Regions from separate parts of the Streptomyces vastus genome, predicted to be linked through region 1. Evidence: predicted binding sites of a transcription regulator. Region 1 holds the regulator's gene; each other region holds the start of a gene.
What was found. The regulator HrcA, encoded in region 1, represses chaperone genes, less so after heat shock. The targets are predictions, from matches to a motif close to TTNGCACTCNGNNNNNCNGAGTGCNAA.

Region 1 (4,400 bases):
GCGCGTCCCCCGCCTTGGCCGCCGCCTTGCGCAGGCCGGAGGTGAGGTGGTGGATCTGGGGGTACGCGGCCGGTGCGTACGGGCCGTGCTCGCGCATGAAGCGGTTCACCAGGCCGCGGGCCGGGCGGCCGGAGAAGGCGCGGGTCAGCTCCGTACGCACGAAGAGGGGGTTGGTGAGCGCCTGCTTGTGCAGGGCGTTCGCGCCGGACTCGTGCGTGGCGAGGAATGCCGTGCCGAGCTGGGCGGCGGTGGCGCCCGCGGCGAGCGCGCCGGCGATCTGGCCGCCGCGCATGATGCCTCCGGCCGCGACGATCGGGATCCGTACGGCCTCGCGGACCTGCGCGATCAAGGAGAGCAGTCCGATGCCGGAACCGTCCGTCTCCGGGTTGTCGCGGTGGGTGCCCTGGTGGCCGCCCGCCTCGACGCCCTGCACGATCACCGCGTCCGCGCCCGCCCGCTGCACGGCCTGCGCCTCCTCGACGGTGGTCGCGGTGACCATGGTGAACGTGCCGGCGCGGGCGAGGGAGTCCAGGACCTCGCGCGTGGGGCAGCCGAAGTGGAAGGAGACGATCGGCACCGGGTTGTCGAGGAGCACGGCGAGTTTGGCGTCGTAGCCGTCGTCGCGTCCGCTGTCGGGATCGCCCAGCTTGGTCTCGTACCAGGCCGACTCGCCGGCCAGCTGGTTGGCGTAGACCTCGACGGTGGCGGGGTCGGCGTACTCGGGCTGGGGCATGAAGAGGTTCACGCCGAAGGGCCGGCTGGTCGCCCCGCGCAGCTGCTTGATCTCCTGGTACATCCCGTCGGCCGTTTTGTAGCCGGCGGCGAGAAAACCGAGCCCCCCTGCCTCGGACACGGCCGCGGCGAGCTGCGGCACGGAGACGCCGCCCGCCATCGGGGCCTGCACGATCGGAAGGGGGAAAAGATCGGTCAGTGCGGAGGACATGACGGCATGTTGTCACGTCCCCAGGAGAGGACCGAATCCGGCCTTCCACCTGGCATACGCCAGGGGAATGGGCGCCGGTCAGCACCTACGGCGGAGGCCTCCGGGCACGAGAACAAGCCGCGCTCGGAGACCCCCGCAGGCGTGCTGCCAGTTCACGAGAAGCACCTGCCCTCAGCGACCGTTGAAGGCATCCTTCAGCCGCGAGAACAGACCCTGCTGCCCAGGCTGGAACTGCCCCGTAGGCCGTTCCTCCCCCCGCAGCTTGGCCAGCTCGCGCAGCAGCCGCTCCTGCTCCACATCGAGCTTGCTCGGAGTCTGGACCTCGACGTGGACGATGAGGTCGCCGCGACCGCCGCCGCGCAGATGCGTGACACCGCGGCCGTGCAGCGGGATCGACTGGCCGGACTGGGTGCCGGGGCGGATGTCGATCTCCTCCATGCCGTCGAGCGTCTCCAGCGGGACCTTCGTGCCGAGCGCCGCCGCGGTCATCGGGAGGGTGACCGTGCAGTGCAGATCGTCGCCGCGGCGCTGGAAGGCGGGGTGCGGGACCTCGTGGATCTCGACGTAGAGATCACCGGCGGGCCCGCCACCGGGACCGACCTCGCCCTCTCCGGCGAGCTGGATCCGCGTGCCGTTGTCGACACCGGCCGGGATCTTCACGGTCAGGGTCCGGCGGGAGCGTACGCGTCCGTCGCCCGCGCACTCCGGGCACGGGTTGGGTACGACCGTGCCGAAGCCCTGGCACTGCGGGCAGGGCCGGGATGTCATGACCTGGCCGAGGAAGGACCGGGTGACCTGCGAGACCTCGCCACGGCCTCGGCACATGTCACACGTCTGCGCCGAGGTACCCGGAGCCGCGCCCTCGCCGCTGCACGTGGTGCAGACGATGGCCGTGTCGACCTGGATGTCCTTCGTCGTCCCGAAGGCCGCCTCGTCGAGCTCGATCTCCAGGCGGATCATCGCGTCCTGGCCGCGCCGGGTGCGCGAGCGCGGGCCGCGCTGGGACGCCGTACCGAAGAACGCGTCCATGATGTCCGAGAAGTTCCCGAAGCCGCCCGCGCCGAAGCCGCCCGCGCCACCTGCGCCCGCCTGGGACAGCGGGTCGCCGCCGAGGTCGTAGACCTGCTTCTTCTGCGGGTCCGACAACACCTCGTACGCGGCGTTGATCTCCTTGAACCGCTCCTGCGTCTTCGGATCAGGATTGACGTCCGGATGCAGCTCGCGGGCGAGTCTCCGGAAGGCCTTCTTGATCTCGTCCTGTGACGCGTCGCGGCGCACGCCGAGTACGGCGTAGTAGTCCGTGGCCACTTACGACTCCGCCAGGATCTGTCCGACGTACCGTGCCACCGCTCGTACCGCTCCCATCGTTCCCGGGTAATCCATGCGGGTCGGTCCGACCACGCCGAGTTTGGCTACTGCCTCGCCGCCCGAACCGTAACCGACAGAGACGACCGAAGTGGAGTTGAGTCCCTCATAGGCGTTCTCATGACCGATCCGCACCGTCATACCCGAATCGCTTGCCTCGCCAAGGAGTTTGAGGAGGACGACCTGCTCCTCCAATGCTTCCAGAACGGGCCGGATCGTGAGGGGAAAGTCATGTCCGAAGCGGGTGAGATTGGCGGTGCCGCCGATCATCAGCCGCTCCTCGGTCTCCTCGACGAGCGTCTCCAGGAGGGTGGAGAGCACCGTCGAGACCGTGCCGCGGTCCTCGGCCTCGAAGGCCTCCGGCAGGTCCTGCACCAGCTGCGGGACGTCTGTGAACCGGCGGCCCGCGACCCGGCTGTTGAGCCGCGCGCGTAGATCCGCCAGAGACGTCTCCCCGAACGGTGCCGGGCAGTCGATCATGCGCTGCTCGACCCGGCCCGTGTCCGTGATCAGTACGAGCATGACGCGGGCCGGAGCCAGCGACAGCAGCTCCACGTGCCGCACCGTCGAACGGGTCAGGGACGGATACTGCACCACGGCGACCTGCCGGGTGAGCTGCGCCAGCAGTCGTACGGTCCGGCCCACCACGTCGTCCAGATCGACCGCGCCGTCGAGGAAGTTCTGGATCGCCCGTCGCTCGGGCGCCGTCATCGGCTTGACGCCCGCGAGCTTGTCGACGAAGAGGCGGTAGCCCTTGTCCGTGGGGATGCGTCCGGCGCTGGTGTGCGGCTGTGCGATGTAGCCCTCGTCCTCAAGCGCCGCCATGTCGTTGCGCACCGTCGCCGGGGAGACTCCGAGGCTGTGCCGCTCGGTGAGCGCCTTGGAACCCACCGGCTCTTCCGTGCCCACGTAGTCCTGGACGATGGCGCGGAGCACTTCGAGCCTGCGTTCACTGAGCATCGCGCACACCTCCAGCTGGACTTTCCCGTGGTCGTCGCCTGTCTTCGGTTGGCACTCATCGCGCACGAGTGCCAGCATCCCGGCTCAAGTGTACGGCCGTGGGGTGGCGCCCCGGCAAGGGCGGACCTGAGCCGCTGATCCGAGGTGTACGGGCATGTCCTGCTCTGTCGGGGACATACAGCTAGCGTCGTTGCATGACGGTGACTTGGGAAGAGTCCGCGGGATGGTGAACACGGTCTGGGCGGTGTCGGGGTGGGAGGAGCTGGCACCCGGAGTCGGGCGGTGCCGTCTTCCCGTGTGGGACTGCACGGCCGGCCTGGTGGTGGGCGAGGGGGCGGCGCTCGTGGTCGACGCGGGGTCGAGCGTGCCGGAGGGCGTACGGCTGCGTACGGAGGCACAAGAGCTCCTCGGGGGTGGAAGGGTCACCCATCTCGCGCTCACGCATCCCCACTTCGACCATGTCCTCGGGGCGGCGGCGTTCGCGGGGGTCGAGGTCTTCGGGGCGGTGGGCGTGGACCGGGTGCTCGTTCACGACCGCGAAGAGCTGCGCGCGGATGCCGTACGCAACGGCGCCGATCCGCTCGAGGCGGCCGAGGCGGCGGATCTCCTCGTCCGGCCGCGGCACCTGGTGTCCGGCGAGTGGACGCTGGACCTGGGCGGCGGCCGACAGGTCCTGCTGGCGAACGTGGGCCCCGGCCACACACCCCACGATCTGGCGGTCCTGGTCCCCGGCACGCCCGGGACCCCCGGCACGCCTGGCGCGGACTGTCCCGAGGTCGTCTTCTGCGGCGACCTGGTCGAGGAGTCCGGCGAACCCCAGGCCGGCCCCGACGCCGTACCGTCCCACTGGCCCGCGGCCCTGGACCGCCTGCTGGCCCTGGGCGGCGAGGACGCGGTGTACGTTCCCGGGCACGGCGCCGCGGTCGACGCGGCCTTCGTCCGGGCCCAACGGGACGCGCTGGCAAGGCGTTTCGGGGTCTCGTGAAGGTCGTGAAGGTATCGTCTGCCGAATGCGCCAGTACTCACCGGATCTGACCCCTCCCTGGAAGAAGCCCAAGCCGGTACCGGAAGTCCCGGCGGAGCCGGGCCTGGTCGTCGAGGAGCCCGGCACCGGCTTCTGCGGCGCCGTGAT
Region 2 (4,400 bases), on a different contig from region 1:
TGCTGGACATCGCGCGGCGTACGGGTGGCGCGGTCGAGGACGTCAACGATGAGCAGATCGTGGACGCGATCAAGTTGCTGGCGCGGACCGAGGGGATCTTTGCGGAGACCGCCGGTGGTGTGACGGTGGGGGTTGCGCGCAAGCTGATCGAGAACGGTGTGCTGGACCCGAGCCTCACGACTGTCGTCCTGAACACGGGTGACGGTCTCAAGACCCTCGACGCTGTGGCCGGGACCGGGCTCACCGCCACGATCCGACCCAGCCTGGGCTCTTTCCGAGAGGCCGGCCTCGCGTAGCGCTTCGCGGCAAGGGCTGTATTCAAGCTGCAGGCCGGTGGGGTCTGGTCGTGCCGTGCCCCGCGGCGGAGCCGCAAATGTCACCGCCCCGCGCCCCTTCGGGGCGCTCCATACCTGACCGGAGGTCATAACCCCATGAGCGTCAACGTTCGCATCCCCACCATCCTTCGCACCTACACCGGCGGTCAGGCCGAGGTCGCCGCCGAAGGGGCGACCCTCGCCGAGGTCATCGCCGACCTGGAGAAGAACCACACCGGGATCGCGGCGCGTGTCCTGGACGATCAGGGCAAGCTGCGTCGGTTCGTCAACGTGTACGTGAACGACGACGATGTGCGGTTCGAGCAGGGGCTGGAGACGGCGACGCCCGACGGGGCCGGCGTCTCGATCATTCCGGCCGTCGCCGGAGGCTGATCATCCGGTACAGCGCCCGAGGCTGATCGTTACCGTCGGTAATGCAAGTCACTCAGGGTTCATCGAATTGCCCCCTCCGTGAGTTAAGCGGAGGGGGCAATTCTGTATGGTTGAGCGCGGTACAGTTGGGGAACTTGGTGCTCCCCCGGGCCGAATGCATGTGCATTCCTGTCGGATGCCCGATAAGAAGTAGCCAAAGTGTGCGCGTCTTTTGCGTCAATTGCTCCTTTTATGGAGCCCGACTTGCCCCCCTCTAGGGTGAATTCTCCGTACATTCCGGATCGGCCATGCCCAGATTTCTCGTCCGATTGACCTGTTGCAGACGGCAGTTGGGCAGATACATTCAGCCGCGGTCGACGCGTTCCGGCGCACACCCCCAACCGTTGGGGGGTGAGGTCTGACCCGGATCCGCGAAGTGTGGATCTGTGCAAGGGCCAGTAATAGGGGAGTTAGGCATGGCTCAGGGCACCGTCAAGTGGTTCAACGCGGAGAAGGGGTACGGCTTCATCGCGGTCGACGGTGGTGCGGATGTATTCGTCCACTACAGCGCGATTCAGATGGACGGCTACCGCACCCTGGAAGAGGGTCAGCGAGTCGAGTTCGAGATCTCGCAGGGCCAGAAGGGGCCGCAGGCGGACATGGTCCGCGTGGCCGGCTGAAGCACGCGCCGACTGATCTGCAGCGACACGTTCTTCTTCCGAAGGGCTCGTACCTCAAGGGGTACGGGCCCTTCGGCATGCCTGGCGGCAGCCCGCCCGCACTGTGGTAGCCGCTTGCACTCGACTGGTGCGAGTGCTAATCATTGGCGTTAGCACTCTGAAGGTGAGAGTGACAACGAGGACCGGGTCGGTGAGGCCCGCAGGCCAAGTGGGGCAAGGAACCACGGGGCAGGCAGGCCGTCCGTCGCGGGCGCCAGCGCGGTCCGGAGCAATCCACCCCAGTCCGGGAGGACCACTTCACATGGCCAAGATCATCGCGTTCGACGAGGAGGCGCGGCGAGGCCTCGAGCGCGGCATGAACCAGCTCGCGGACGCCGTCAAGGTGACCCTCGGCCCCAAGGGCCGCAACGTCGTCCTCGAGAAGAAGTGGGGCGCCCCCACGATCACCAACGACGGTGTCTCCATCGCCAAGGAGATCGAACTCGAGGACCCGTACGAGAAGATCGGCGCCGAGCTGGTCAAGGAAGTCGCGAAGAAGACGGACGACGTAGCCGGTGACGGCACGACGACCGCGACCGTCCTGGCCCAGGCGCTGGTCAGGGAAGGCCTCCGCAACGTCGCCGCCGGTGCCAACCCCATGGCTCTCAAGCGCGGTATCGAGAAGGCCGTCGAGGCGGTCTCCGGTGCCCTGCTCGACCAGGCCAAGGACGTGGAGACCAAGGAGCAGATCGCTTCGACCGCCTCCATCTCCGCCGCCGACACCCAGATCGGCGAGCTCATCGCCGAGGCCATGGACAAGGTCGGCAAGGAAGGCGTCATCACCGTCGAGGAGTCCCAGACCTTCGGTCTGGAGCTGGAGCTCACCGAGGGTATGCGCTTCGACAAGGGCTACATCTCGGCGTACTTCGCCACCGACATGGAGCGTATGGAGGCCGTCCTCGACGACCCGTACATCCTGATCGCCAACTCGAAGATCAGCGCCGTCAAGGACCTGCTGCCGCTCCTCGAGAAGGTCATGCAGTCCGGCAAGCCGCTGCTGATCATCGCCGAGGACGTCGAGGGCGAGGCCCTGTCGACCCTGGTCGTCAACAAGATCCGCGGCACCTTCAAGTCCGTCGCCGTCAAGGCTCCGGGCTTCGGTGACCGCCGTAAGGCCATGCTCGGCGACATCGCCATCCTCACGGGCGGCGAGGTCATCTCCGAGGAGGTCGGCCTCAAGCTGGAGAACGCGACCCTGGACCTCCTGGGCCGCGCCCGCAAGGTCGTCATCACCAAGGACGAGACCACGATCGTCGACGGTGCCGGCGACACCGAGCAGGTCGGGGGCCGGGTCAACCAGATCCGCGCCGAGATCGAGAACTCCGACTCGGACTACGACCGCGAGAAGCTCCAGGAGCGCCTGGCGAAGCTGGCCGGCGGCGTGGCCGTCATCAAGGCCGGTGCCGCCACCGAGGTCGAGCTCAAGGAGCGCAAGCACCGCATCGAGGACGCCGTTCGCAACGCGAAGGCCGCCGTCGAGGAGGGCATCGTCGCCGGTGGTGGCGTGGCCCTGCTCCAGGCCGCCACGGTGTTCGAGAAGCTGGAGCTCGAGGGTGACGAGGCGACCGGCGCCAACGCCGTGAAGCTCGCCCTGGAGGCCCCGCTCAAGCAGATCGCCGTCAACGGTGGTCTCGAGGGCGGCGTCGTCGTGGAGAAGGTCCGCAACCTTCAGGTCGGTCACGGTCTGAACGCCGCGACCGGCGAGTACGTCGACATGATCGCCGAAGGCATCATCGACCCGGCGAAGGTCACGCGTTCCGCCCTGCAGAACGCCGCGTCCATCGCCGCGCTGTTCCTCACCACCGAGGCCGTCATCGCCGACAAGCCGGAGAAGGCGGGCGCCGCCCCGGCCGGCGGCGGCATGCCGGGCGGTGACATGGACTTCTGATCCGGTTCTTCCACCGGGTCGGACCCTCCCCCAAGCTCTCGGCTTCGCTCGAGCAGGGGGGACCCCAGTCCAGTACCGAGGGCGGCATCCCTGTTCGCAGGGGTGCCGCCCTCGGGCGTGTCCGGCTGGCTGGTACCGGACAGTGGGACGGGAAGGTCTGGGACACCCTCGGATCCCTTGCCGGAGCGCTAGAGGTTGCCCATGGGTTCGATGTCGATCTTCCGGGGTTCGCCCCAGATGCGCAGGACCTCGTAGTCGGTGAACTCGTGGACCAGGCGGTAGGCCATGCCGGGGTGGGGGCTGCGGCGCTGGGCGGCGAGGTACTGCTCCGCTTCCTGCTTGTCGCGGCGGGGTGTGCCGCAGAGTTGCCAGACCTGGCCGGTCCACATCTCGGGGAGCCAGCGCTGCTGGGGCTGGGGGCGGTCGCCCCGTACGCCGTAGCGGGACTTCGTGCGCTCGAGTGTCTCGTCCGGGGCGGTCGGACGGCCCTGGGAGAACGAGTCGTTGACCTTTGAGCGGCGGGCGATGCGGCGGCGGGTCTCGCAGAGCAGGCAGAGGTCGGGGGCGTCCTCGTCGACCGGGCCTGTGGGGTGCTCGGTGCAGCGTGTGGTGGGGGCCGCCGTGGTGACCGTTTCCTCCAGGAGGTCCAGCGCGCGCTTCAGGTCCGCCTTGACCTCGTGCAGCTTCGCGTCGGGTGTGTCCGTGCCCAGGGCCTCGCCGTGCTCGCCGAGAAGCCGCAGCGCGCGGCCCAGAGCGGTCAGCTGTGCGTGGTTCATGGTGGTCGTCCCCTCCCGGGAGCCGTGCTGCCGACGCCCCCAAGAATCACATGCGCCACTGACAGCCGCCCCGGAAGCCCGGGCAACAAGGCGGGCCGGACGCTCCTCAGCCGCTCGCGAGGGCCGCCTGAAGAGCCGCCCGGAGGTGGCCGTTCGCCTCGGTGAGCAGGCGGGCGGCGGTCGCGGCGTCGACGTCGGCGAGGAGGACGAGGATCGCGTTCTTCGTCTCGCCGTCGACCGCGCTCAGGGCCGCCTCGATCTGGTCGTCCGGCGCACCCGTGGCCAGCGCGACGATACGGCGCGAACGGGCCCGGAGCTTGTCGTTCGAGGC
Region 3 (4,400 bases), on a different contig from region 1:
CCGCGGACACGAGCTCGACGGGATGCTCCCGCCGCAACCGCGTGGCCACGGCCAGCTCCTGCGCCGGCTCGACCTCCCGCACCTCGTCGAGCAGAAACCGTCCGCGGTCGGTGAGCAGCGCGGCGAAGGAGGCCAGGGGGTCGTGATCGTCCACGGTTCCATTGTGGGCCAGTCGGTGGATGGTGCGCGCCCGGCGGTGGTGTCGGGGGCTCGTAGGGCCCATGGCCTGTGAGGATCCGGGACCATGCGTTCAGTACGACAAGATGGCAGAACTGGTTTCAGCCGCGCTCTCGCCATGGCCGTACTCGCGTCCGCACTGCTCGCCGTAGGCGCCACCGGCTGTTCCCGGTCCGTCGACCCGGTCGAACGGCTCGACAAGAAGGCGACGTCGGCGCTGCGGACCCACAGCCTCCCGGCCACGACATACCGCCGCTGGGGCCTGGCCGCCCCGCTCCCCCCGGCGCCGAAGCCACCCGCCCGCCCCGCCGTACGCCCCGCGGGTCCGGGCCTGCCGCCCGTCGTCGACCGCGTCCCCACCCGCGACAAGGTCGTCTTCCTGACCTTCGACGACGGCGCCGAGCGGGACCCGAGGTTCGTCGACATGGTCCGCGAACTTCGGCTGCCGGTCACCATGTTCCTCACGGACAGCGTCGTCGGACCGGGGTACGCGCACTTCGGCCGCCTGCGCGCGGTAGGCGCGAGCGTCCAGAACCACACCCTGGACCACCCCTACCTGCCCGGCCTCCCCTACGCCGGCCAGCGAGCCGAGATCTGCGGCCAACAGGAGAAACTCAGGCAACGCTTCGGAATCCGGCCCCGCCTCTTCCGCCCCCCGTACGGCGCCTACAACGACGACACGCTCAGAGCGGCCGCGGACTGCGGACTGACGGCGGTGATCCTGTGGAGCAACCAGGACCGCCTCAGGCCGGGCGACATCCTCCACTGCCCAGAGGGCCAGCACGGCACAAGCCTCACAGAGGCCACGACCAGAATGCTGACCCGCATCCAGGAGCAGGGCTTCACGCTGGCGCGCTTGGAGGACTACCTCTAGCCAAATCGGCCCGTCCGGCGTTTGAGGACGAGGCCGCAAGGCCGATCAACCACCCACCCACCCGCGCATTCCCGCCCACCCTGGGCACCCCCCGCCCGGCCGGCGACACCAGTGCAGGGTGCCCAAAACCTCGAACACGCCGGAGGCGATTGGCACTCCGCTTGACCGAGTGCTAATCGCGGTCATAGTCTCAGGTCTGGCACTCCCCAGTGGAGAGTGCCAACAACGCGACGGGCAGGTCCGGCACCCGCGACGACGGATCGACCTGGTCGCCACCTCAGACAGTTAACCCCGTGAGATCTCCGAAGGGGGAGGTCGGATCGTGACGACCGCCAGCTCCAAGGTTGCCATCAAGCCGCTCGAGGACCGCATTGTGGTCCAGGCCGTCGAGGCCGAGCAGACCACGGCCTCGGGCCTGGTCATCCCGGACACCGCGAAGGAGAAGCCCCAGGAGGGCGTCGTCCTTGCCGTGGGCCCGGGCCGGTTCGAGAACGGCGAGCGCCTGCCGCTCGACGTCAAGACCGGTGACATCGTGCTGTACAGCAAGTACGGCGGCACCGAGGTGAAGTACAGCGGCGAGGAGTACCTCGTCCTCTCGGCTCGCGACGTGCTCGCGATCATCGAGAAGTAATTCACCCAGGTTTGCTTTGAACTGCGCCCCTGGCCCCCCGCAACCACTAAGAAGCCGGGCGCCGGGGGCGCGGTTCGTTTTTCCCGAAAGGACTGACTCAGCTCCATGGCGAAGATCCTGAAGTTCGACGAGGACGCCCGTCGCGCCCTCGAGCGCGGCGTCAACAAGCTGGCCGACACGGTCAAGGTGACCATCGGCCCCAAGGGCCGCAACGTCGTGATCGACAAGAAGTTCGGCGCGCCCACCATCACCAACGACGGCGTCACCATCGCCCGCGAGGTCGAGGTCGAGGACCCGTACGAGAACCTCGGCGTCCAGCTGGTGAAGGAGGTGGCGACCAAGACCAACGACGTGGCGGGTGACGGTACGACCACCGCCACCGTGCTCGCTCAGGCGCTCGTGCGCGAGGGCCTGCGGAACGTCGCCGCCGGCGCGTCCCCCGCCGCCCTGAAGAAGGGCATCGACGCGGCCGTCGCCGCGATCTCCGAGGACCTCCTCGCGACCGCCCGCCCGATCGACGAGAAGGCTGACATCGCCGCCGTCGCCGGGCTTTCCGCCCAGGACCCGCAGGTCGGCGAGCTGATCGCCGAGGCGATGGACAAGGTCGGCAAGGACGGTGTCATCACCGTCGAGGAGTCCAACACCTTCGGTCTCGAGCTGGACTTCACCGAGGGCATGGCCTTCGACAAGGGCTACCTGTCGCCGTACTTCGTGACGGACCAGGAGCGCATGGAGGCCGTCCTCGACGACCCGTACATCCTGATCCACCAGGGCAAGATCTCCTCCATCCAGGACATGCTGCCGCTGCTGGAGAAGGTCATCCAGACCAACTCCTCCAAGCCGCTGCTGATCATCGCCGAGGACGTCGAGGGCGAGGCCCTGTCGACCCTGGTCGTGAACAAGATCCGCGGCACGTTCAACGCGGTGGCCGTGAAGGCCCCCGGTTTCGGCGACCGCCGCAAGGCGATGCTCGGCGACATGGCCACCCTCACCGGTGCCACCGTCATCGCCGAGGAGGTCGGCCTCAAGCTCGACCAGGCCGGTCTTGACGTGCTGGGCACCGCCCGCCGCGTGACCGTCACCAAGGACGACACGACGATCGTCGACGGCGGCGGCAAGTCCGACGACGTCGCGGGCCGCGTCAACCAGATCAAGGCCGAGATCGAGACCACGGACTCCGACTGGGACCGCGAGAAGCTCCAGGAGCGCCTCGCGAAGCTGGCCGGCGGCGTGTGCGTGATCCGCGTGGGCGCGGCCACCGAGGTCGAGCTCAAGGAGAAGAAGCACCGCCTGGAGGACGCCATCTCCGCGACCCGCGCCGCGGTCGAGGAGGGCATCGTCTCCGGTGGTGGCTCCGCGCTCGTCCACGCCGCGAAGGTCCTGGAGGGCTCCCTCGGCAAGACCGGCGACGAGGCCACTGGTGTCGCCGTCGTCCGTAGGGCCGTCGTCGAGCCGCTGCGCTGGATCGCGGAGAACGCGGGCCTCGAGGGCTACGTCATCACCGCCAAGGTGGCCGACCTCGACAAGAACCAGGGCTTCAACGCCGCGACCGGCGAGTACGGCGACCTGGTCAAGCAGGGCGTCATCGACCCGGTCAAGGTCACCCGCTCCGCCCTGGAGAACGCCGCCTCCATCGCCTCCCTGCTCCTGACGACCGAGACCCTGGTCGTCGAGAAGCCGGCCGAGGAGGAGCCGGAGGCCGGGGGCCACAGCCACGGTCACTCCCACTGAGCCTCGGACAGTAGGGCGGTACGTCCCTGACGACGCCCGGTGAAAGGCCCGGTACCCCAAGCGGGGCCCAAGCGGGGGGTACCGGGCCTTTCGCGCTGCCAAGCCGGATGCCCGGCCGTCTGCTCGGCTTACCGGCTAGATCTCGAGCTGGTCGAGCACTCCGAGCTGGGCCATCAGCCCCAGCCGGTCGTACTGCCACCAGCCCTCGACGATCTTGCCGTCCTCCCGGCAGCGGAAGATGGTCGTTCCGGTCATGCTGACCGTCCTGCCGGTCGACGGGATCCCCAGGAAGTCACCTTTGTGGGTGCCGTTCCAGGTCCAGCGCGTACAGACCCGGTCGCCCTCGGCGATCTGGTCGTCGAGGGTGAACGTGAAGTCGAACGCTGCGCGCCACATCCCCATCTCGCGCCGTATCGCGTCGAGTCCGATGGTGTCCTGGTCGTTGGAGGGATCGTGGTCGTGGTAGTTCTCCGCGATCAGATCGTTGAGCGGAGGCAGTTCACCTTTCGTGCCCATCGCCTCGAAGAGCCTGCTGGCATTGGCCGCGTACAACTGCTCGTCCCGTACGACGTCCAGGTCCGTGAACGTCGGCATCTCCTCGCAGAGCGCCACCATCTCGCGGAAGACCTCATCCGTCTCGGGCAGATTCGAGTTCCGCATAGCCTCCTCGTACGACGGGAACTCGACGATCTCGATGATGTGCGACGAGTCGGACCGGTCCTGGCCGATCAGACTGTGCGTCGCCGTCCGCTTTCCCTTGGTCCGCTCGACCCAGGTGTCCATGAGCCGGTTCACCTCGTCGAACCGACTCGTCTTGCAGTCGATGAGTTGCACAAAGGTCATGACGCCGCCTCCAGCCCCCCTGACTCCGGCTGAATCCACCATTTTAGTGAAAATCGCCCAGGAGTGTCTTAGTTGAATGAGCGACTTGACTGGATGCTTTGAACGAGGGCCTCAAAATTGAGGAGCTTGAAATAAGGGCTGGAG

Region 2: a site for HrcA is predicted at 1,480-1,506, ahead of groL (chaperonin GroEL). Genes of this name have one in related genera too.
Region 3: a site for HrcA is predicted at 1,201-1,227, ahead of groES (co-chaperone GroES). Genes of this name have one in related genera too.

The regions. Positions count from the first base shown of each region.
Region 1 is NZ_BAAASJ010000124.1:230,213-234,612, reverse strand. Features, by position in the region: gene ABD357_RS42220 (nitronate monooxygenase) at 1-943, opposite strand, end outside; gene dnaJ (molecular chaperone DnaJ) at 1,115-2,251, opposite strand; gene hrcA (heat-inducible transcriptional repressor HrcA) at 2,252-3,268, opposite strand; gene ABD357_RS42205 (MBL fold metallo-hydrolase) at 3,492-4,253, shown strand; gene ABD357_RS42200 (DUF3097 domain-containing protein) at 4,279-4,400, shown strand, end outside.
Region 2 is NZ_BAAASJ010000054.1:15,938-20,337, forward strand. Features, by position in the region: gene thrC (threonine synthase) at 1-296, shown strand, start outside; gene ABD357_RS24130 (MoaD/ThiS family protein) at 432-707, shown strand; gene ABD357_RS24135 (cold-shock protein) at 1,163-1,366, shown strand; gene groL (chaperonin GroEL) at 1,668-3,293, shown strand; gene ABD357_RS24145 (hypothetical protein) at 3,482-4,069, opposite strand; gene murQ (N-acetylmuramic acid 6-phosphate etherase) at 4,176-4,400, opposite strand, start outside.
Region 3 is NZ_BAAASJ010000004.1:41,475-45,874, reverse strand. Features, by position in the region: gene ABD357_RS02240 (class I SAM-dependent methyltransferase) at 1-223, opposite strand, end outside; gene ABD357_RS02235 (polysaccharide deacetylase family protein) at 296-1,051, shown strand; gene groES (co-chaperone GroES) at 1,374-1,682, shown strand; gene groL (chaperonin GroEL) at 1,788-3,413, shown strand; gene ABD357_RS02220 (ester cyclase) at 3,549-4,256, opposite strand.